Regions from separate parts of the Agromyces rhizosphaerae genome, predicted to be linked through region 1. Evidence: riboswitches for the same ligand, from Rfam matches in the RefSeq annotation. Region 1 holds a riboswitch; the other holds the start of a gene.
The links. A riboswitch is a leader RNA that binds a small molecule or an ion and turns the genes downstream of it on or off. The one in region 1 is predicted to bind glycine.
Positions count from the first base shown of each region.

Region 2: it holds a riboswitch for glycine, as region 1 does, so the genes downstream of both, gcvT (glycine cleavage system aminomethyltransferase GcvT) here and QMG39_RS10450 (L-serine ammonia-lyase) in region 1, are expected to answer to the same signal.

Region 1 is NZ_BSDP01000001.1:2,223,391-2,234,708, forward strand. Features, by position in the region: gene QMG39_RS10410 (malate dehydrogenase) at 30-1,037, opposite strand; gene QMG39_RS10415 (DUF427 domain-containing protein) at 1,077-1,571, opposite strand; gene pip (prolyl aminopeptidase) at 1,641-2,618, shown strand; gene QMG39_RS10425 (alpha/beta hydrolase) at 2,615-3,349, shown strand; gene QMG39_RS10430 (DMT family transporter) at 3,372-4,334, opposite strand; gene QMG39_RS10435 (GTP pyrophosphokinase) at 4,487-5,308, shown strand; gene QMG39_RS10440 (DNA/RNA non-specific endonuclease) at 5,326-6,156, shown strand; gene QMG39_RS10445 (M48 family metalloprotease) at 6,185-7,123, opposite strand; glycine riboswitch at 7,298-7,395, shown strand; glycine riboswitch at 7,399-7,482, shown strand; gene QMG39_RS10450 (L-serine ammonia-lyase) at 7,627-8,979, shown strand; tRNA gene QMG39_RS10455 (tRNA-Phe) at 9,055-9,130, opposite strand; tRNA gene QMG39_RS10460 (tRNA-Asp) at 9,220-9,293, opposite strand; tRNA gene QMG39_RS10465 (tRNA-Glu) at 9,325-9,397, opposite strand; gene QMG39_RS10470 (M23 family metallopeptidase) at 9,683-11,062, shown strand; gene QMG39_RS10475 (TetR/AcrR family transcriptional regulator) at 11,138-11,318, shown strand, end outside.
Region 2 is NZ_BSDP01000001.1:2,782,593-2,793,910, forward strand. Features, by position in the region: gene QMG39_RS13160 (DHA2 family efflux MFS transporter permease subunit) at 1-284, opposite strand, end outside; gene QMG39_RS13165 (cysteine desulfurase family protein) at 464-1,609, opposite strand; gene nadC (carboxylating nicotinate-nucleotide diphosphorylase) at 1,606-2,469, opposite strand; gene nadB (L-aspartate oxidase) at 2,466-3,986, opposite strand; gene nadA (quinolinate synthase NadA) at 3,988-5,394, opposite strand; gene QMG39_RS13185 (NUDIX hydrolase) at 5,391-6,164, opposite strand; gene QMG39_RS13190 (putative endonuclease domain-containing protein) at 6,435-6,989, opposite strand; glycine riboswitch at 7,700-7,786, shown strand; glycine riboswitch at 7,788-7,878, shown strand; gene gcvT (glycine cleavage system aminomethyltransferase GcvT) at 7,931-9,079, shown strand; gene gcvH (glycine cleavage system protein GcvH) at 9,167-9,565, shown strand; gene gcvP (aminomethyl-transferring glycine dehydrogenase) at 9,634-11,318, shown strand, end outside.

The DNA of each region.
Region 1 (11,318 bases):
GCACCCGCGGCGTCGCGCTCTGCTGTGCGCTAGAGCAGCCCGAGCGCGCGCACCGCGTCGCGCTCGGCGACGAGCTCCTCGACCGAGGCGGCGATGCGCTGGGCGGCGAACGCGTCGGGCTCGAGGCCAGGCACGACGTGCCAGGTGCCGTCGGCGCCGGTGACGGGGTACGAGCAGATGAGCCCCTCGGGCACGCCGTACTCGCCGGTCGAGACGACGGCCGCGCTCGTCCACGCGCCGTCGGTGCCGTGCACCCAGTCGCGCACGTGGTCGATCGTGGCCGAGGCGGCGGATGCCACCGAACTCGACCCGCGCACCCGGATGATCTCGGCGCCGCGCTGGGCCACGCGCGGGATGAACACGTCCGAGAGCCAGGTGCGCGCGGCATCCGGCCCCATCTCCTCGTCGAGCACCTCGGGCACCGGGCGACCGCGCACGGTCGCGTGCGACACGTCGGGGAACTGCGTGGCCGAGTGGTTGCCCCAGATGGCCACGCGCGAGATCTCGCCGACGGGCGCGTCGAGCGCCTCGGAGAGCTGCCCGAGCGCGCGGTTGTGGTCGAGCCGGGTGAGCGCGGTGAAGCGGTCGCGCGGCACGTCGGGCGCGTGCGCGGCGGCGATGAGCGCGTTGGTGTTCGCGGGGTTGCCGACCACGACGATGCGCACGTCGTCGGCCGCGCCGGCGTTGATCGCGGCACCCTGCGGGCCGAAGATGCCGCCGTTGGCCTCGAGCAGGTCGGCGCGCTCCATGCCCGGCCCGCGTGGGCGGGCGCCGACCAGCAGGCCGAGGTTCGCGCCGTCGAACGCGCGCCCCGCGTCATCCGTCACGTCGACCGAGTCGAGCAGCGGGAACGCCGCGTCCTGCAGCTCGAGCGCCGCGCCCTCGGCGGCCCCGAGGCCCTGCGGGATCTCGAGGAGCTTCAGCCGCACTGATGTGTCGGGCCCGAGCATCGCGCCCGAGGCGATGCGGAAGAGCAGCGCGTAGCCGATCTGCCCTCCGGCGCCGGTGATCGTGATGGTGACCGGTGATCCGCTCATGTGCGCGAGCCTACCCGTGCCGGCGGCGAGCCGTGACGCTCACCAGCCCATCGTGCCTGGCGCCCCCTTGAAGGGCCCCGCGACCCGGTCCGTGATCCAGCCGCCGTAGAAGCCGCCGGGCTGCGGCCGGACGCGCTCGCCGTCGACCGTGCAGCGGTCCATCCTCCCCGGGTACAGCGCGACGCGGTCGGCGAGCACCTCGAACCCCGCTGTCGGCGCCGGGTAGTTCCACGCCGCCCGCTCGGCCACCGTGCCGCCGCCGAGCACGTCGAAGTAGCGCGCCCCGCCCTTGAACTCGCAGAACGAGCTGCCCGCCGCCGGCCACAGCGCGCCCTCGGCGAACGCCGACATCGGCAGGTAGTAGGTCGGCGGGTGGCTCGTCTCGAGCACGCGCACGGTGTCGCGCGTCGAGGCGATGACCGCGCCGCCGAGCACGACCTCGACGAGCTCGCCGGAGGCGTCGATCGCGGGCGGCCGGGGGTAGTCCCAGACGGACTCCTGGCCTGGCAGCACTGCGTGGGGCGTCGGTCGCATGGGCCGAGGCTACGCCGACTCGCTGGGCGGCGGCCGCATGAGGCATCCTCGACCCCGATATCCTGAAGCATGCGCGAGATGTATCCGGAGATCGAGCCGCTCGAGACCGGGATGCTCGACGTGGGGGACGGACAGCACATCTACTGGGAGGTGTCCGGCAACCGCGACGGCAAGCCCGTGGTGTTCCTGCACGGGGGGCCGGGCGGGGGCACGAGCCCGGCGCACCGGCGCCTGTTCGACCCCGAGCGGTACCGCATCGTGCTGTTCGACCAGCGCGGGTGCGGCCTCAGCATCCCGCACGCCAGCGCGCCCGACGCCGACCTCAGCGTCAACACCACCTGGCACCTCGTCTCCGACATCGAGAAGCTGCGCGAGCACCTCAGCATCGACCGCTGGCAGGTGCTCGGCGGCTCGTGGGGCAGCGCGCTCGCCCTCGCGTACTGCGAGACGCACCCCGACCGCGTGACGGAGATCGTACTTCGGGGCGTGTTCACGCTGCGCCGATCCGAGCTCGAGTGGTTCTACGAGGGCGGCGCGTCGGCGATCTTCCCCGACCTGTGGGAGGACTTCCTCGACCAGGTGCCCGAGCGCGAGCGGCATCACATGATCGCCGCCTACGGTCGCCTGCTCGACGACCCGAACCCGAACGTGCACCAGCCGGCGGCGATCGCCTGGTCGCGCTGGGAGTCGTCGACCATCACGCTGCTGCCCCAGCTCGAGACCATCGCGAAGTTCACCGAGCCCGAGTACGCCACGGCGTTCGCGCGCATCGAGAACCACTACTTCCGTCACGGCGGCTGGTGGGAGGAGGGGCAGCTCATCCGCGACGCCGAGCGCCTGCGCGGCATCCCCGGCGTCATCGTGCAGGGCCGCTACGACATCTGCACGCCGGTGATGACCGCGTGGGACCTCCACCAGGCGTGGCCCGAGGCCGACCTGCGCATCATCCCCGACGCGGGGCACGCGTTCGACGAGCCGGGTATCCTCGACGCGATGATCGAGGCAACGGACCGGTTCGCGCGCGCGCCCGGCGAACACCGCGGATGAAGCACGTACTCCGATGGATCGCCGCGGCGGTCATGGCCCTCGTGCTGCTCGTCGTCGTGTTCGTCGCGTGGACGCAGACCGTGTTCCAGGGTGAGCGAGACGCCACTCTCGAGGCGTGGCGCAACCCCGCGATCACGATCACCTCGACCCCCGACTCGATCGTCATGGAGCCCGCCGACGGCGCCTCCGACACGGGCCTCGTCTTCATCCCGGGCGCGAAGGTCGACCCGTACGCCTACCTGCGCGTGCTCTCGGGCGTGGTCGAGGCCGGCGCCACCGTCGTGATCACCAAGCCGACCCTCAACCTCGCCTTCTTCGACGTCCGCAGCCTCGACGACTTCACGGCCGCGGCGCCGGGCGTCGACGAATGGTGGGTCGGCGGGCACTCGCTCGGCGGCGTGCGCGCCTGCATGCTCGCGGGCGAGGGCGAGTCGGATGCCGCGGGGCTCGTGCTCTTCGGCAGCTACTGCGCGAACGACCTGGCCGACTCGGGCCTCGAGGTGCTGAGCATCAGCGGCTCGAACGACGGGCTGACGACGCCCGACGACGTGACCGGCAACGCCGGCCTGCTACCCGTCGACGCGGTCTTCGTGGAGCTCGACGGCGCCAACCACGCCGACTTCGGCGACTACGGCGTGCAGCCCGGCGACGGCGAGTCGACCATGCCGCGCGAGGAGTCGCTCGCGGCGATCACCGAGGCCCTCGAGGCCGCGCTCCTCGGCACGCCCTGACGACCGGTCGGGCCCGAGGCGCTCACGTCGCCCGCTGCGCCCGCCGCCCGACCGGCACGGCGAGGATCGCGAGGCCCGCGGCCAGTACCGCGAGGCCGATCGCGGCCCCCACGGGGAGCTGCTCGCCGAGCAGGAACAGCCCGAGCAGGGTCGCGGTGAGCGGCTCGGCGAGCGTCAGCGTCGACACGGTCGCGGCAGTCAGGTGGCGCAGGCCCGCCGCGAAGAGCAGGTACGCGAGGGTCGTGGTGACCAGGCCCAGCCAGAGCCCCATCACGAGCCCGGAGGGCGTGGCGAGCCACGAGGCATCCGTCGCGAGCAGCAGCGGCAGACTCACCACCGCGGCGAGACCGAACTGCGCGCCCATCGCGCCCGAGCCCGACCACCCGCGCTCCAGCAGCCCCTTGCTGGCGAGCGCGTAGACGGCGTACGAGAGCCCGGCGCCGAGCGAGGCGGCGAGCCCGAGCGGGTCGATCGCGTGCTCGGCGTCGCCGCTCGCGAGGCCGAGGGTCGCGATGCCCGCGGTCGCGACGATCGTCGAGAGCGCCCAGCGGCCCGACGGGCGGTGCCCGCGGACCGCCCACTCGAGCAGGCCGGTGAGCACGGGCGCCGAGCCCAGCGCGACCACCGTGCCGACGGCGACGCCGTTGCGCTCGGTGCCCGCGAAGAACGCGGGCTGGTAGGCGAGCACGCCGAGCGCGCCCGCGACCACGATGGCAGCAGAGACGAGGCGCGCCCGGCGCGGGTCGGTCACGGGCGCCGACCCGGTGGGTGCATCGTCGAGCACGGGCATCTCGGGCACGAGCGGCTCGTCGTCGCGCGGCCGGCGGCGCGCGAGCACGAGGGCGATCAGCGCGAGCGCCCCGCCGCCGATGAGGATGCGTGCCGCGCCGAGGGAGAACGGATCGGCCTCCGGCCCGAGGGCCTGCGCCGTGCCGGTGGTGCCGAAGCACACGGCCGCCGCGAGCACGGCGAGGACTGCACGCATGGCGCTCAGTCTCGCACGCGCGCGCCGGGCGCCCGCACACGCGGCCGGAGCGACGAGGGGCGGGCGCCGGCCCTGGGGCATCCGCCGCCGTACCATGCCGCCGCACCGCGCGTGCACAGCGGACGCAGAGACAGCACCCGTAGGTTCGTCGCGTGACCCCAACGACCCCGGGCCCCGACCTCGACAGCGCTGCCGCTGCGTTCGACGGCGTCGACGACCAGAGCCTGCAGGCCCTGCGCACGCTGCAGGACGAGTTCGTGCGGTTCCTGCAGCGCTACAAGTTCGGCATCGACGAGATCGTGACGAAGCTGTCGATCCTGCGCGAGGACTTCGCCGCCTCCGACCGTGGCAACCCGATCGAGCACATCTCGAGCCGCCTCAAGTCGGCCGACTCGATCGTCGAGAAGATACAGCGCAAGGGCGTCGAGCCGACCTTCGACGCGATCCGCGAGCAGATCACCGACATCGCCGGCGTGCGGGTGACGTGCAGCTTCGTCTCCGACGTGTACCGCGTCTTCGACGTACTGACGAGCCAGTCCGACGTGCGCGTCGTGCGCGTGAAGGACTACATCGCGGAGCCGAAGGCGAACGGCTACCAGAGCCTGCACGCGATCATCGAGGTGCCGATCTTCCTGTCCGACGGCATCGTGCCGGTGCTCGTCGAGGTGCAGTTCCGCACCATCGCGATGGACTTCTGGGCCAGCCTCGAGCACAAGATCTACTACAAGTACGACGCGCAGGTGCCCGCCGAGCTGCTCGACGGGCTGAAGCAGGCCGCGGTCACGGCCGCGCAGCTCGACGCCGACATGGAGCGGCTGCACCACGAGGTGCACGGCGGCGAGGCCGTGCACCTGTCGGCCGCGTCCGACGAACCGGTGCCCGATGCCGCGGGCCAGGCGCTCGCCGAGGTGCAGCCGGGCGACCACGCGGTGCGCGCGCTGCACGACTACCGGCTCCGCACCCGGCGGGTCTGAGGCCGGGGACGCGGGCGATGGGGGAGATCGGCGCGGGCTACGACGAGGAGTTCCTCGGGGTCGCGGTGCCGCTGCCGCGGGTGACGGATGCCCCGCCGGGGCAGCACGTCCTGCTCGACTCGACGCACTTCGGCGTGCTGCTCGACACGTCGCGGCGGTTCGCCGCGGTCACGGGCGTGAACGTCGACGGCGCGGCCCTGCTCGACCTGCCGCGCGACGACGACTGGCGGCTCGACGACCGCGTGCCGGCCGACCAGCAGGCGGGCCCCGAGGTGTACCTGCGCAACGACCTCGACCGCGGCCACCTCGTGCGCCGGCGCGACCCGGTCTGGGGCGCGCCCGACGTGGCCGCGCAGGCGAACGCAGACACCTTCACCTACCCGAACGCGGCGCCCCAGGCGAGCGGCTTCAACCAGTCGCGCGAGCTCTGGCTCGGCCTCGAGGACCACGTGCTGGCCTTCGCCGAGACGACGGATGCCCGCATCAGCGTCTTCACCGCGCCGGTGCTGCGCCCGACCGACCCGGAGTACCGGGGCATCCGCGTGCCGCTGTCGTTCTGGAAGGTCGTGGCGTGGGTCTCGGGCGGCGCGCTCGTCTCGGCCGCGTTCCTGCTCGACCAGACGCCGCAGCTGAACGCGGACGAGCTCGCGCGGCGCATGGGCGTGGTGGGCGACCTCGACGTCGTGCCGCCGCTCGGCCCGTTCCGCACGTTCCAGGTGCCGGTGGCCGACGTCGCCGCCGTCGCGGGGGTCGACCTCGGCGACCTCGTACCGGCCGACGTGCTGGCCGCGCCCGCGCTCCGGCCCCGCCGCATCCGCCTCGAGTCGTTCGACGACGTCGTGCTCTGAGGCGATCCCGCGCGGGCGGGTCCCCGCCTCAGCCTTCGGCGGCCGCGGGCGGCAGGCCGACCGGCTGGGTCGGGGGCGGCACGAGCTGCGTCATCACGGCCGCGGCCTTCGGAGAGACGGCGTCGCGCAGTCGGTCGAAGTCGGCGGGTTGCACCTGGGCGATGAATGCGAGCAGCTCGAGGTAGCGATTGGTCGTGTGCGGAGTCGAGGGGAGGATCTCGGCGACTCGCAGAATGAAGGACTGGCGGACCGACCCGGCCTGCTCGATGAGTCCGCTCGGACGAAGGTCGGCGGCGGCGTCCTTCCCGACCAGCGCTCGGTGGATCGCGTTCATGCTGACGTCGACGTCGCGGGTGCAGAGGTAGGCAAGGCGGTCACCGGTGTAGACCGTCGCGCGCAGCCACGGCGCGACGAACGGCGCGAGCACCTGCTGGAGTCCGAGCCTCGTGACCGCAACGCGTGCGGGAACCCACCACGAGAATCGAGCGAGGAGGTGCCCGAACTCGGTGGCGAGCAGGAAACGCACCTCGCTCCGGCGGCGCTCCGAGTCGAGGTCCGCGATCGCCGAGCCGTCCAGGAGGATGGCGTTGACACCGAAGTAGGTGTAGGTGGCGGCGGCGGTCGCCTGCCCGCGCACGACGAAGACATCGACGCGACGGCGGTAGCCCAGTCGCGAGCGGACGTCGTCTATGACCTCCTGCAGCGCGGGGAACGACGCCGAGGTCACCGCAACAGCATGCGCGCGCATGCGCACCCGACCGATCTGGAAGTTGAGCCAGATGAAGAGCGCCACACCGACGATCGCGAGGAGGCCGCCAAGGACGGCGGGGCTGAATACGGCGAAGAGGCCGATCGCCAACACCACGCCGACTGCGGTCACGGCGAGGACGAACGCCGGCGCCTCGGACGGGTGCCGCGAGTCACGGAGGAGCTGCTCTGCGCGTGTCGCCTCATCATCGGTCTGCATGCTCATCACGGTTCCCCCCGATCGGCAGTGTGGCGGTCATGCTAGCCAGTGGCGTGGCCCGCACGGAACCCATCGAGCCGGGATTGGGCCGGCCCGGGCCGCACGTTGGCCGGGATGGCGACCGTCCCGGCATGTGCCGCGTGCGTGTTAGCGTGACGACCACAACCGAATACCCGCATCGTGGCGGGAGAGCCCGCCCGGTCCGCCGGGCGGCGCCGTAGGAGCAAGCCCCTCCCCGGGAATCTCTCAGGCACCCGTACCGCCACGACAGGGAACTCTGGAAAGCAGCAGGCCGAGGCCTGCTCACCGACGGGGCAAGGCGGCGCGAGTCGCGCGAATCTCTCAGGTCATCGACAGAGCGGGGAGGAACCACCCGACGCCGGCGCGGCCGGCCACGACCTGGGAGTTCCGATGACCTGTCCCGACGCTTCGGCACCCGAGCGGATGCCCCGGGCATCCGCACCCCTCATCGCCGGGTGCGCACCGTGCTGAGCGCACTCGACATGTTCTCGATCGGCATCGGCCCGTCGTCGTCGCACACGGTGGGGCCGATGCGCGCGGCGCGCCTGTTCGTCGACGGGCTCGCGGCCGACGGCCGGCTCGACGAGGTGGCCCGAGTGCGGGTCGAGCTCTACGGGTCCCTCGGCGCGACCGGCAGGGGGCACGGGTCGGACGCCGCGGTCATCCTCGGCCTGCTCGGCGAGCACCCGGAGACCGTCGACACCGCGACCGTGGGCGCGCGCGTGGCCCGGATCGCCGAGGAGGGCGCGCTCCGTCTCGGCGGCATCCGTGAGATCGTGTTCCGCCCCGCCGAGGACGTCGTGCTCCACCTGCGGAAGCGCCTGCCCGGCCACCCGAACGGCATGACGTTCGAGGCGTTCGACGCTCGGGGGGCGAGCGTGCGCGCGACCACCTCCTACTCGGTCGGCGGCGGGTTCGTGGCCGACGATCTCAACGGGCATCCGGCCGTCGTCGAACAGCGCGTGGAGCTCGCGTTCCCGTTCGCGACCGCGGCGGAGCTGCTCGAGCACTGCCGCCGCGAGCGGATCGACATCGCCGATGTCATGCTCGCGAACGAGCACGCGTGGCGCCCGGAGGCCGAGACGCGCGCCGAGCTGCTGCGCGTCTGGCGGGTCATGCGCGAGTGCGTCGACAACGGCTGCACGAGCGACGAGGAGCTGCTGCCCGGCTCGCTGCGGGTGCGGCGGCGCGCGCCCGGCCTGTTCCGGAAGCTGGACGCCGCGGCCGACGACGTCGACGCCATGCGCGCCATGGACTGGGTCAACCTCTACGCGCTCGCCGTGAACGAGGAGAACGCCGCCGGCGGTCGCGTCGTCACCGCCCCCACGAACGGCGCCGCGGGCATCGTGCCGGCCGTGCTGCACTACGCCGACCGGTTCGTGCGCGACCTCGACGACGACGCGGTCGTGCGGTTCCTCCTGACCGCGGCCGCGATCGGCATCCTGTTCAAGCGCAACGCCTCGATCTCGGGCGCGGAGGTCGGCTGCCAGGGCGAGGTCGGCTCGGCGTGCTCGATGGCCGCGGCGGGGCTGTGCGCGCTGCTCGGGGGCACGCCGGAGCAGGTCGAGAACGCCGCCGAGATCGGCATCGAGCACCACTTGGGGCTCACCTGCGATCCGATCGGCGGGCTCGTGCAGATCCCCTGCATCGAACGCAACGCGATCGCGAGCAGCAAGGCCATCAACGCCGCCCGCATCGCGATGCACGGCGACGGCACGCATCACGTGTCGCTCGACCAGGCCGTCACCACGATGCGCGAGACCGGCGCCGACATGAAGCGCAAGTACAAGGAGACCTCGCTCGGCGGCCTCGCCGTGAACGTCATCGAGTGCTGAGGGGCGGTCGGATGCCCCTGGGGCGGACATGCCCGCCAGACGCGAAGAAGCCCGGGCGAACCCGGGCTTCTCTTCTGGTGGCTCCGACGGGCGTCGATCCCGTGACCTCACGATTTTCAGTCGTGCGCTCTACCAACTGAGCTACAGAGCCTGGTGCATCCGAAGATGCGTATCAGGCGGGGCATCCGAAGATGTTCCCCATACGGAGATGGGCTCTCGAGGAGAGCCCATCCGCCGAAGCGACCCTGACGGGACTTGAACCCGCGACCTCCGCCGTGACAGGGCGGCACGCTAACCAACTGCGCCACAGGGCCTTGCGTATGAAATTGTATCCTTCGTTCAGCGTGACCCCAACGGGATTCGAACCCGTGCTGCCGCCGTGAAAGGGCGGTGTCCTAGGCCGCTAAACGATGGGGCCGGGTGTCGTGCTGGGCACGACCGCCGACAGCCAAGCATACGTGCACTTCCGTCAGATTCCAAAACGAGGCCGGAACCGATCGCGCGACGTGCCGGGGCGGCTCCCTCAGTCGGCCGATGAGCCCGGTAGCGTCGCGCTCGGCACGTCCCTCGTCCGGGGGCCGAGCACCACGTCGGCCGGCAATACCAAGGATCGAGCGGTCCGTTGTTACTGTGGCTGATGTTGCAGATGTGACAGATGTGACGAACGTGACCTCGCCGCCGCAGCGGCAGGATCGGGGAAGCCATGCAGGACACGGCGGGGGATGCGACGGGGGTCGCGCCGCAGCGCGCGGGCCGCGTGCGCCGGCTCGCGCCCGTGATCCGTCGCGTCGTCGGGGTGCTGGCCGCCCTGCTCATGGTGGCGACCATCTCGATCGCGACGCCCGCCCCGGCCACCGCCGCCGACTACCCCACGTGGGACGAGGTGAAGAAGGCCAAGGCCAACACCGCAGCGGGTGCGGCCGCCGTCTCGGAGATCACCGACCTCATCGCGCAACTCGAGACCCGCGTCGCCGAGACCCGGGCCGAAGCCGAGCGGCGCACCGACGAGCTGCTCGCCGCCCAGCAGGCGTTCGACGACGCGGTGCGCCGCGCCGACGAGATCCAGCAGCAGGCCGACGAGAGCGCGGCCCAGGCTGCAGAGGCCGAGGAGAACGCCGGCCAGCTCGCCGCTCAGCTGTACCGCGCGGGCGGCACCGACCTCGGCATCAACCTCATGTTCGAGGCGGGCGCGGCCGAGGAGACCGACGAGCTGCTGGCCAAGCTCGGCAACATGAGCAAGATGGTCGAGCGCGCCGCCGGCGTCTACGAGGAGGCCCAGCAGGCGGCCAACACCGCCCAGGCGCTCGGGGAGCAGGCCGCGGTCGCGCGCGACGAGCGCGAGGCGCTGCGCATCGCCGCCGAGGAGGCGCTCGTCGCCGCGCAGGAGGCGCAGGCAGCCGCCGAGGCGGCGCTGGCCGAGTCCGAGGACAAGAAGATCGAGCTGGAGCAGCAGCTCGCGTACCTCAAGGACAAGGAGAAGACCACGATCGCCGCCTACCAGGAGGGCGAGCGCAAGCGGAAGGAAGAGGAGGAGCGGCGCCGCAAGGCCGCCGAGGCGGCTGCGCGTGCCGCCGCCGCTCGTGCCGCGGCCGCCGCTGCCGCAGCCGCCGCCGCGGGAGGCGGGGGCGGGGGAGCAGGCCTGGCCGGCGGCACGACGAGCAGCCAGGGCTGGGCGGTTCCCGCGTACGGCTACATCAGCGGGGTCTACGGTCCGCGGGCGAGCATCTGCACCGCGGGCGGCTGCTCGGGCGGCTTCCACTACGCGACCGACCTCGCGACCGGCTGCTCGGCGCCCATCTACGCGGCGCACTCCGGCGTGGTCGTCTACGCCGGCTGGTCGGGCACGTACGGCAACTTCATCAAGATCGACCACGGCAACGGCATCGCCACCGGCTACGCGCACATCCGCGCCGGCGGGGTCTGGGTGGGTGTGGGCCAGACGGTGAGCGTCGGCCAGAACATCGCCAGCAGCGGCAGCACGGGCGCGTCGACCGGATGCCACCTGCACTTCGAGGTCTTCCAGAACGGCTACCGCATCAACCCGCAGCCGTTCATGGCCGCGCGCGGCGTGCCGCTGGGCTGACCGTCGCGCCCGCTGCGGACCCGTGATCTCGTCGTCGCATTTACAGACCGACCGATCAGTCTGTAGGCTGGGGGCATGCGCGAGCGAATGGATGCGGCCGAGCGACGCGAGCAGATCGCGGACGCCGCGCTGCACCTCCTCGCCACCGAGGGCGCCGATGCGCTGACCGCGGCTCGGCTCACCGAGGTGGCCGGCATCAGCCGCGGCAACCTCTTCCACCACTTCGCCACGATCGACGACGTCGTGCTCGCCGCGT
Region 2 (11,318 bases), 560 kb from region 1:
CGGGTGTGGAAGCGCTGCAGCAGGAAGCCGGTGATCGGGATCACGACCGCCATCGTGAGCATGAACGCCGTCGTGAGCCACTGCGCGGCCTGCACCGTGACGCCGAGGTCGGACTGCAGGTGCGGGATCGCGACGCTCATGATCGTCTCGTTGAGGATCACGACGAACGACGCCGAGAGCAGCAGCCAGATGACGCGCGAGTCCCGCGCGGCCCTGTCCGCGTCGACTGCAGCGGTGGAGCCCGTCGCGGCGGCAGGGGTGGATCGGGTGGAGCGGTCGGTCACGTACGGTTCCTCACTGCGGACGCTGGAGCGCGTCCGGGGTCGGCATGGAGATACTGCCGGGCAACCGCCGAGGGGCGGAGAGTATTCCCGGTCGAGTGGTGCGATCTGCGCTCCGTCACGCAGCGAGAGCCGGCCGAGGGCCGGCGTGCGGCGGGGGCCATCTCGATGGCGGCCGCCGGTCAGGAAGCCACGATACCGCCCACCGCCGACACTGCAGGGGCCACGGATGCCGCTGCGGCGGCCACCTCCTCGGCGCTCGCGTCGCGGCCGAGCGTGAACCGCACGGCGGTCTGCGCGACCTCGGCGGGCAGTCCGATCGCGGTGAGCACGTGCGACGGCTCGTCGCTCCCCGCCGCGCAGGCGGACCCGCTCGAGCCGACGACCCCGCGCTGCTCGAGCTCGAGCAGCACCGCCTCGCCGCTCGTGCCCGGGAAGACGAACGACGCCGTGCCCGGCAGCCGGTGCACCGCGTCGCCCGTGAGCCCGGCCGACGGCACGTCGGCGAGCACGCGGGCGATGAGCGCATCGCGCGCGGCCGCGACCCGCGCGGCGGCCTCCTCGCGCTCGGCCTCGGCCAGGCGCAGTGCGGTCGCGAGCGCGACGGCGCCGGCCACGTTCTCGGTGCCCGAACGCCTGCCCCGTTCCTGGCCGCCGCCGTGCAGCACCGGCTCCAGGGGCATCCGCCCTCGTGCCGCCAGCACGCCGGAGCCCTTCGGCGCGCCGACCTTGTGGCCCGAGAGCGAGAGCGCGTCGACGCCGAGCGCGCCGAGGTCGAGCGGCAGCCATCCGGCGGCCTGCACCGCGTCGGTGTGGATCGGCACGCCGCGCGCGTGCGCGACCGCCGCGAGCTCGGCGATGGGCTGGACCGTGCCGATCTCGTTGTTCGCCAGTTGCACGCTCACGAGCGTCGTGTCGTCGCGCAGCACCGCGGCGAGCTCGTCGGGGGAGACCCGGCCGCCGGCGTCGACCCCGAGCATCGTCACCTCGAAGCCGTGCACGCGGGCCAGGAAGTCGACCGACTCGAGCACCGCCTCGTGCTCGATGGGGGTCGTGACCACGTGCCGGCCGCGCGGGGCGCCGAGCGCGATGCCCTTGATCGCCAGGTTGTCGGCCTCGGTGCCGCCCGAGGTGAAGGTGACCGCGCCGGGACGGCAGCCGAGCACGCGCGCCACCTCGGCCCGCGCGTCGGCCAGCGCCGCCGCGGCGGCCTCGCCGACCCGATGGTGGCTCGACGGGTTGCCGAAGTCGCCGGTCAGGTAGGGCCACATCGCCTCGAGCGCCTCGCGGCGCACCGGGGTCGTGGCGGCGTGGTCGAGGTAGATCACGGTCCGCCGACCACCACGTCGAGCCCGAGGTCGAGCGAACGCACGCTGTGCGTGAGCGCGCCGACCGAGATGACGTCCACCCCCGTCTCGGCGATCGCGCCGACGGTGTCGAGGTTCACGCCGCCGCTGGCCTCGACCACGGCACGCCCGTCGACGAGCGCGACGCCCGTGCGCAGGTCGTCGAGCCCGAAGTTGTCGAGCATGATCGTGTCCACGCCCGCGGCCAGCACGGGCTCGACCTGGTCGAGCCGGTCGACCTCGACCTCGAGGTGCGCCGTGTGCGGCATCCGCTCGCGCACCGCCAGCAGGGCGTCGGTCACGCTCGAGCCGTCGGCCGTGAGCACGGCGAGGTGGTTGTCCTTGGCCATGACCGCGTCCGACAGCGAGAAGCGGTGGTTGCGGCCGCCGCCGTCGCGCACCGCCTGGCGCTCGAGCACGCGCAGTCCGGGCGTGGTCTTGCGCGTGTCGACGATGCGGGCGCGGGTGCCGGCGACGGCGTCGACGTAGCGGGCCGTGAGGGTCGCGATGCCCGACATGCGCTGGGTGAAGTTCAGGCCGATGCGCTCGGCGCGCAGCACGGCCCGTGCGGGGCCGGCGACGCTCGCGAGCCGGTCGCCGGCGTTGAAGCGCGCGCCGTCGGGCACGACCTGCTCGACCGCGATGCGCGGGTCGACGAGGCGGAACGCGGCCGCGAACACCGCGCCGCCGCTCATGACGCCCGGCTCGCGGGCGACGAGGTCGGCGCGGGCCTGCGCGGTCGCGGGGATGAGCGTCTCGGAGGTGAGGTCGCCCCAGGGAGCGTCCTCGTCGAGCGCGGCCTGCACGATGCGGTCGAGCTGGGCGGGGGTGAGGGCGGTCATGCGGCCTCCGGGAGCGCGCCGAGCGCGGGATCGCGTTCGGGGTGGTCGAGTCGGTGGTGCGCGCCGCGCGACTCGCGGCGGGCGAGCGCGGCGTCGACGGTGAGGCGGGCGAGCAGCAGGAGGTTCGCGTCCTCGATCGCCTCGACCGCGGGCGCCGGCTCCGCCGGTTGCGCGAGAGCCCAGTCGTCGAGCAGGGCGGATGCCCCGGCGAGGCCGTCGCCGGAGCGCTCGAGGCCGGCGCGGGTCCACATGAGGTCCTGCAGCGCGGCGCGGGTGAACGGGCCGGCGGCGCTCGACCGCGGGGCGGCGCCCTCGGTGCGGAGCTGCGCCCGGCTCGCCGCGTGCGCGTGCGGGAACGGCTCGCCGAGCACCCGTCCCGCACGGTCGGCGAACACCGCCGCCTCGAGCAGCGAGTTCGATGCGAGCCGGTTGGCGCCGTGCACGCCCGTGCGCGCGCACTCGCCGATCGCGAACAGGCCCGGCACGCTCGTGCGGCCCCACAGGTCGGTCGCGATGCCGCCCATCGCGTAGTGGGCCGCGGGCGTGACCGGCACGGGCTCGCGCGACCAGTCGTACCCGGCGGCGCGCGTGGCCGCGTCGATGCCGGGGAACCGGCGCGCGAGGAAGGCCGCGCCGAGCGCGGTCGCGTCCAGGGTCGCCGGCGCGTCCCCGTGGCGGCGCATGGCGGCGGCGACCTCGCGGGCGACGACGTCGCGCGGGGCCAGCTCGGCGAGCGGATGCCGCGACGGCATGAAGCGCTCGCCCGAGGCATCCCGCAGCACCGCGCCCTCGCCGCGCACGGCCTCCGAGATCAGCGGCGTGCCGGGGGCCGCGAGCGCCGTCGGGTGGAACTGCGTGAACTCGAGGTCGTCGACCCGCGCGCCGGCGCGCCACGCGGCGGCCACCCCGTCGCCGGTCGCGACCGCCGGGTTCGTGGTGCGGCCGTAGAGCTGCCCGGTACCGCCCGTCGCGAGCACCACGGCGTCGGCCGGCCGGTCGACGTACTGCCCGCCGATGAGCAGCCGCACGCCGCAGGCGCGGCCGCGGCAGGTCAGCACGTCGGCGAGCATGGCGTGCTCGACCAGCTCGACGGCGCGCGAGCGCACGGTCGCGACGAGCGCGCGCTGGATCTCGGCGCCGGTCGCGTCGCCGCCCGCGTGCACGACGCGTGCCCGCGAGTGCGCCGCCTCCAGGCCGCGCGCGAGGCCCGACTCGTCGCGGTCGAACGCGGCGCCGAAGCGGATCAGGTCGCGGACGCGCGCCGGACCCTCCTCGCACAGCACGCGCACCGCCGCGGGGTCGCAGTGGCCCGCGCCCGCGCGGAGCGTGTCGCGCACGTGCGCGTCGACCGAGTCGTCCGCGAACAGGGCTGCGGCGATGCCGCCCTGCGCGTGGCGCGTGCTGCCCTCGTCGAGCGTTCCCTTCGTGACGACGGTCACGCGGTGGCCCGCGTCGGCGGCGCGCACGGCGGCGAGCAGGCCCGCGAGCCCGCTGCCGACGACCACGACGGCGGCCATGTCAGTCCGTCGGCTCGGCGGCGGGCGCAGCGGCGGGCGAGGCGATCGCGTCGGAGACGCGCGTGCCCGCCTTCGCGACGGCGCCGGCGGGCGGCTTGGCCGCCAGCATCCGCTCGAGTGCCACCCGGGCGTGGCCCGCCACCTCGTCGGGCACGGTGATGGGGTTCACCGTGCGCCCCTCGACGAGCTCCTCGAGCACCCACGCGAGGTACCCGGGGTGGATGCGGTACATGGTCGAGCACGGGCACACCACTGGGTCGAGGCAGAAGATCTCGTGCTCGGGGTGCTCTGCGGCGAGACGCTGCACGAGGTTGATCTCGGTGCCGATCGCGAAGCTCGAACCGGCCGGCGCCGCCTGGATCGCCTTCACGATGAAGTCGGTCGAGCCGTAACCGTCGGCGGCGTCGACCACCGGCATCGGGCACTCGGGGTGCACGATGACCTGCACGCCCGGGTGCTCGGCGCGCGCGGTCTCGATCTGGTCGACGGTGAAGCGCTTGTGCACCGAGCAGAAGCCGTGCCAGAGGATGACGCGGGCATCCTGCAGCTCGTCCTCGGTCGAGCCGCCGAGCGGCTTGCGCGGGTTCCACATCGGCATCTGCTCGAGGGGCACGCCCATCGCCTTCGCCGTGTTGCGGCCGAGGTGCTGGTCGGGGAAGAACAGCACGCGCTGCCCGCGCTCGAACGCCCACTCGAGCACCGTCTCGGCGTTCGACGAGGTGCAGACGATGCCGCCGCGCTCGCCGCAGAAGCCCTTGAGCGCCGCCGACGAGTTCATGTACGTGACCGGGATGACCGGCACGCGGCCGTCGGCGTCGGGCTCGGTGCCGTAGACCTCCTCGAGCTGCTCCCAGCACTCCATGACCGAGTCGAGGTCGGCCATGTCGGCCATCGAGCAGCCGGCGGCGAGGTTCGGCAGGATGACGTCCTGTTCGGGCGTCGACAGCATGTCGGCGGTCTCGGCCATGAAGTGCACGCCGCAGAACACGATCGCCTCGGCCTCGGGCTTCGCCTTGGCGGCGTTCGCGAGCTGGAACGAGTCGCCCACGAAGTCGGCGTGGCGCACGACCTCGTCGCGCTGGTAGAAGTGGCCGAGCACGACGACCCGGTCGCCGAGCGTGGCCTTCGCGGCCTCGATGCGCTCGTGCAGCTCGTCCTGCGAGGCGGCGCGGTACGACTCGGGCAGGTCGCCCTGGCGGGGCGAGCCGGTCGGAATGACGTCGCCCATCGACGATCCCGGGCCGTAGCCGATCGGGCCGCGGTCGAACTCCCACGGTCCCTTCGCGAGCTCGGGCGTGCAGGTCTCGCCGGCCGTCGCGCCGGTCTGGATGAGCCGGATGCTGCGGTCGACGGATGCCGCGCGGCGGACCTGTGCCTCGTCGCGGGCGGGGGGCGTTGCGATGGTCATGCTCTCATCCTCGGGTGGGGCAGGATCGGGTCGGTCTCGCCCCGATCGGGGTGCGCGCCGTTGCCGAGCGCGCGGGTTCTGGCGAGCGGCCCGGCGTCGGCCAGGTCGATCGAGGCGTCGTAGCGGTAGAGCTTCGGCGGCCGGTGCGGGGTGCCCGACAGGCGCTCGCCGGTGTCGACGAGCGTGCCGGACGCTTCCATCGTGCGACGGAAGTTGGCGGGGTCGAGCCGGCGCTGCAGCACGGCCTCGTGCACCTCGCGCAGCTGCGCGAGGGTGAAGGTGTCGCCGAGGAACGCGTGCGCGATGCGCGCGTACTCCATCTTCGTGCGGAGGCGCCAGAGCGCGTACTCGACGATGCGGTTGTGGTCGAAGGCGAGCCGGCCGAGCGCATCGGCGGCGCACCAGCGCACGTTCTCGTCGGTCGTGGCGCGCTCGGCCTCGTCCGACTGCACGAGCGCCCAGTACACGACCGACACGACGCGGCCGCCGGGGGAACGCCCCAGGGCGCCGAACGTGTAGAGCTGCTCGAGGTACTTCGGCGCGAGGCCGGTCGTCTCGCCGAGCGTCCTGGCCGCGGCATCCGACAGCTCCTCGTCGTCGGGCAGCCAGCCGCCGGGCAGGGCCCAGTCGTCGAGATAGGGGTCGCGGGTGCGGCGCACGAGGGGAATCCAGAGCGAGGGCAGGCCGGATGCCTCGTCGCGGCGCAGCGCGAAGATCACCGTTGACACGGCGAGGCGCGCGTCGTGCGTGGGCACGGGCTCCACCGGCATCCGCTCACCCCCTAAATGTCACTCTGACTCGAAGCTCCCAGCCATCTTAGTGTCACCCTGACCCGAACACAAAACCGTGCCCGCGAACTTCCAGACCCGTCAATTCCCTGCACTCTGGCGAGCCAGACCGCAGTTTCCTGACGGGTCTTGCGCGTCGGGTCACGTAGGTGGCTCGAGACCCGTCAGAAAACTACGCTCCCAGCGGGGAGAGCGCAGTTTCTTGACGGGTCTCAGCGGGGCGGGAACGAGATCGGCTGAGTCTCTGGGTATTCAGGTGCGGGACATGCGGAGTCTGCGTTCGATTCGCTCCACCGTGTCGCGGGAGGCCGTCGTCGTGAGCGTCGCGTCAACGTCGTCCGAGGTCAGGCGGATCATGTGCCAGCCTGCGTCCTGGAGCCGTTCGATGCGTCGGATGTCACGACGGAAGCGTTCGCGCTCGCGATGCGAGTCGCCCTCGTACTCCACTCCGAGAAGGTCGTCCGGGTACGCGAGGTCGATCTCGGCGATGAGCTCGCCCTTCTCGTCGACGACTGGGTGGTTCAGCACCGGCTCCGGCAATCCTGCACGGCAGAGCATGAGCCGAGCTTCGGTCTCCTTCGGTGAACGGGCGCCCGCGCGCACGTCGACGAGTGCATCGCGGGCGCGAGCCGCTCCGCGAAGGCGCGGCGTTCGCTCGATCGAACGCTGGAGCGCCTCGTCTTCGGTGAGGGCAGGGAGATCGCCGTAGGACCCGCGGGGCGACACCAAGTAGTCGCCGACCGCGATGAGCTCGTCGACGGAGAGCATCCCGGCGAGGTGGCGCCAGGTGGTCGGAGCATCCGTCACTGGCAGACCATCGACCTCGATGACCTTGGTGCATCGGCTCGACAGCTCGTGCCCGACGACCCCGCGAGTGCGGGGCCCGCGCCACTTCCCGACGCTCGAGACGTGGACACGCGGGTCTCGTTCCAGCCTGCGGGGGAGAGGACAGCCCAAGAGCAGTGCGGCCGTGGTGTGGCTGAAGCACTGGCCCTCGGCGAGTCGCACCTGATAGGCCGACGCGAGCGGTGGTGCGTCTTGGGCGGACCGAACCCCGTGGAACGGAGCCACGATGTCGGATGCGGCGAGCCGCCGATGCCCGACGCCGTGCTGCGCGGCATCCCCAGTCGTGAATGACACGCGGGACACGAGATCGGCGGGGAGTCGGCTCGGACTTCGCATGCGGACACGGTCTTCCAACGAGCCGGACTTCGGCGGTGCCGCATGCGCTCACCCCCCGAGTGAGTGCCCGTTCGCACCTGTGGAGGACCAATGCCCGGGTCGCCGATACAAGACCCGTCAAGAACCTGCGTTCTCAGCGCTGGGAGCGCAGGCTCTTGACGGGTCTCGAGGCCACGGGGACGGGTCGTGCGCGAGACCCGTCAAGAAACTGCGCCATGAGGCGCGAGAGTGCAGGAGATTGACGGGTCTGGGGCCGGACTGGGATCAAGCGGCGCGCAGGCGGGGATTCGCGGGTTCGATTGGTAGGCTGTGCGCACAATCGCATATCGGGCCATCGACGCGTTGCGGGAGAGCCGGCTGGGCCGGCACCGAAGGAGCAAGCCTCCCCGCCAATCTCTCAGGTCACAGACCGCAGCGAGCAGGCCGCTCTGAAAAGCGGATGCCACGAGCATCCCGCCCACGGTGAAAGCGACCCCACGGGTCGTGAAACTCTCAGGCAGATGACAGAGGGGGAGTTCTCGACCGCGGCGACTGCCGCGCGCGCCGTGCGACGACAGGAGAACTCCGTGACCGAACGCCTGAGCCCCCTCGATGCGATCCACCGCGCCGCCGGCGCGACCTTCACCGACTTCGCGGGCTGGCAGATGCCGGTGCGCTACTCGTCCGACCTGGCCGAGCACAAGGCGGTCCGCACGGCGGCCGGCCTGTTCGACCTCTCGCACATGGGCGAGATCGTGGTCGTCGGCCCCGAGGCCGACCGCGCGCTCGACTACGCGCTCGCCGGGAAGCTCTCGGCCAGCGCCGAGGGCCAGGCGAAGTACACCCTGCTGCTCGCTCGCCACGGCGGCGTGATCGACGACCTCGTCGTCTACCGCACCGGCGCCGACCGCTACCTCGTCGTCGCCAACGCGGCCAACGTCGCCCACGTCGCCGACGAGCTGCGCGCCCGCACCGCCCCGTTCGACTGCGAGGTGTTCGACGAGTCCGACGACATGGCGCTGATCGCCGTGCAGGGCCCCAAGGCGCTCGATATCCTCACGAGTACCGCCGGATTCGGCATCCAGGGCGACGGCAACGACCACGACGACTTCGTGGATGCCGTGAGCGGCATGAAGTACTACCGCGCCGTCGCGGCCGAGTTCGCCGAGCAGCCGGTGCTGGTCGCCCGCACCGGCTACACCGGCGAGGACGGCTTCGAGCTCTACGTCTCGCCCGACCAGGCGCCCGCCCTCTGGGAGGCGCTCGCCGAGGCGGGCGAGGCGCACGGACTCGTTCCGGCGGGCCTCGCGAGCCGCGACACGCTCCGCCTCGAGGCGGGCATGCCGCTGTACGGCCACGAGCTCACGCGCGACACCTTCCCGGCCCAGGCGGGCCTCGGCCGCGTGGTCGCGCTCGGCAAGGAGGTCGACTTCGTCGGCCGCGCCGCGAGCGAGGAGGGGCCGGCGGCGGATGCCCCGGTGCTGGTCGGACTCGCGAGCGAGGGCCGACGCGCGGGCCGCGCCGGGTACGCGCTCTTCGACGGCGAGGGGGCGGATGCCTCCGAGGCCGGCGTGATCACGAGCGGCGCGCTGTCGCCCACGCTGGGCCACCCGATCGCCATGGCCTACGTCGCCCCGCGCCACGCGGCGACGGGCACCACCCTGTACGTCGACGTGCGCGGCACGCGCATCGCCGCGTCCGTCGTCGACCTGCCGTTCTACCGCCGCGAGAAGTAATCCCGCCGCCCACCGGCATCCGCCGCCCGCCAGCCACCACGAACCGCACCGCACGAGCACCGCGAACCACCACCCGAGGGGAACCCCATGACCGACCTGAACGACCTGAAGTACACCAGCGACCACGAGTGGGTGCTGATCGACGAGGACCCCGCCGAGGGTGTCGACGCCGGCGGCGTGGTGGTGGGCATCACCGCGTACGCGGCCGACAAGCTCGGCGACGTCGTCTTCCTCGAGCTGCCCGAGGTGGGCACCGCCGTGGCCGCCGGTGAGGTCGTCGGCGAGATCGAGTCGACGAAGTCGGTGGGCGAGCTGATCTCGCCGGTCGACGGCACGGTCACCGAGGTCAACGAGCGTGCGGTCGAGGAGCCCGAGCTGCTCAACAGCGACCCGTTCGGCGACGGCTGGCTGATCAAGGTCACGGTCGCGGAGGTCCCCGCCGACCTGCTGAGCCTCGAGCAGTACCGCGAGGTCACGGGCGAGTGAGCGACACGTACGACCTCGACGCCTTCGGGCGCCGGCACATCGGCACCACCCGCGACGACCAGCGCCTCATGCTGGCGACGCTCGGCTACGACTCGCTCGACGCGCTCGTCGACGCGGCCGTGCCGAGCGCGATCCAGATGCGCGAGGTCATCTCGTCGTCCATCCCCGAGGCGGCCACGGAGCGCCAGGCGCTCGCCGAGCTGCGCGCGCTCGCCGACGAGAACACCGAGCGCACGTCCATGATCGGCCTCGGCTACTTCGGCACCATCACCCCGGCCGTGATCCAGCGCAACGTGCTCGAGAACCCGTCGTGGTACACGGCCTACACGCCGTACCAGCCGGAGATCTCGCAGGGTCGCCTCGAGGCGATGCTCAACTTCCAGACCATGGTCGCCGACCTCACCGGGCTCGACACGGCGAACGCGTCGATGCTCGACGAGGGCACGGCGGTGGTCGAGGGGATGCTGCTGGCCCGACGCGCATCGAAGGCGAAGACGAGCCGCTTCGTGGTCGACGCCGACGCGCTGCCGCAGACCCTCGCGCTGCTGCGCTCGCGCGCCGAGGCCGTGGGCATCGAGCTCGCGGAGCTGCCGCTCGCCGAGACCGACGCGGCCGAGCTGGGGGAGTGCTTCGGCGTGTTCGTGCAGTACCCCGGGGCATCCGGTCGCATCTGGGACCCGTCGGCCGTGTTCGAGGCCGTGCACGCGGGCGGCGGGCTCGCCGTCGCCGCGGCGGACCTCCTCGCCACGACGCTGGTCACCCCGCCCGGCGAGCTCGGCGCGGACGTCGCCGTCGGCACCTCGCAGCGCTTCGGCGTGCCGATGGGCTTCGGCGGGCCGCACGCCGGCTTCATGGCCGTGCGGAAGGGCCTCGAACGACAGCTGCCCGGCCGGCTCGTGGGGGTGTCGCAGGATGCCGCGGGGCATCCGGCCTACCGCCTCAGCCTCCAGGCGCGCGAGCAGCACATCCGCCGCGAGAAGGCCACGTCGAACATCTGCACCGCGCAGGTGCTGCTCGCCGTGATGGCCTCGATGTACGCGGTGTACCACGGCCCGCGCGGACTGCGCGCGATCGCCGCCCGCACCGCCGGCATGGCGCACCTGCTCGCCGGGTGGCTGTCCGACCTCGGCCAGACGGTCGTGCACGACGCTTACTTCGACACGATCCGCGTGGTCGTGCCCGGCACCGCCGACCGCGTCGTCGAGCGCGCCCGCGAGCTCGGAGTGCACCTCTGGGCCGCCGACGAGGCGACCGTGCAGGTGTCGGTCGACGAGACCACCACGTTCGACGAGCTGCACCTCGTGACGCGCGCCTTCGGCGGGCCCGAGGAGCGGGGCGACGCCGCGCTCGGCGCCACCGCGATCCCCGACGCCCTCGGCCGCACCACCGCTTACCTCGAGCACCCGGTGTTCAACACGCACCACTCCGAGACGGCGATGATGCGGTACCTGAAGCTGCTCGGCGACCGCGACTACGCGCTCGACCGCGGCATGATCCCGCTCGGCTCGTGCACCATGAAGCTCAACGCGGCCACCGAGATGCAGGCCGTGACCTGGCCGGAGTTCGCCAACCTGCATCCGTTCGCCCCCGAGGCCGACGTGGTCGGCTCGCTCGCGCTCATCGAGCAGCTCGAGTCGTGGCTCGCCGAGGTGACCGGGTACGACACCGTCTCGCTGCAGCCGAACGCGGGCAGCCAGGGCGAGCTCGCGGGCCTGCTCGCGATCCGCGGCTACCACCGCGCGAACGGCGAGGC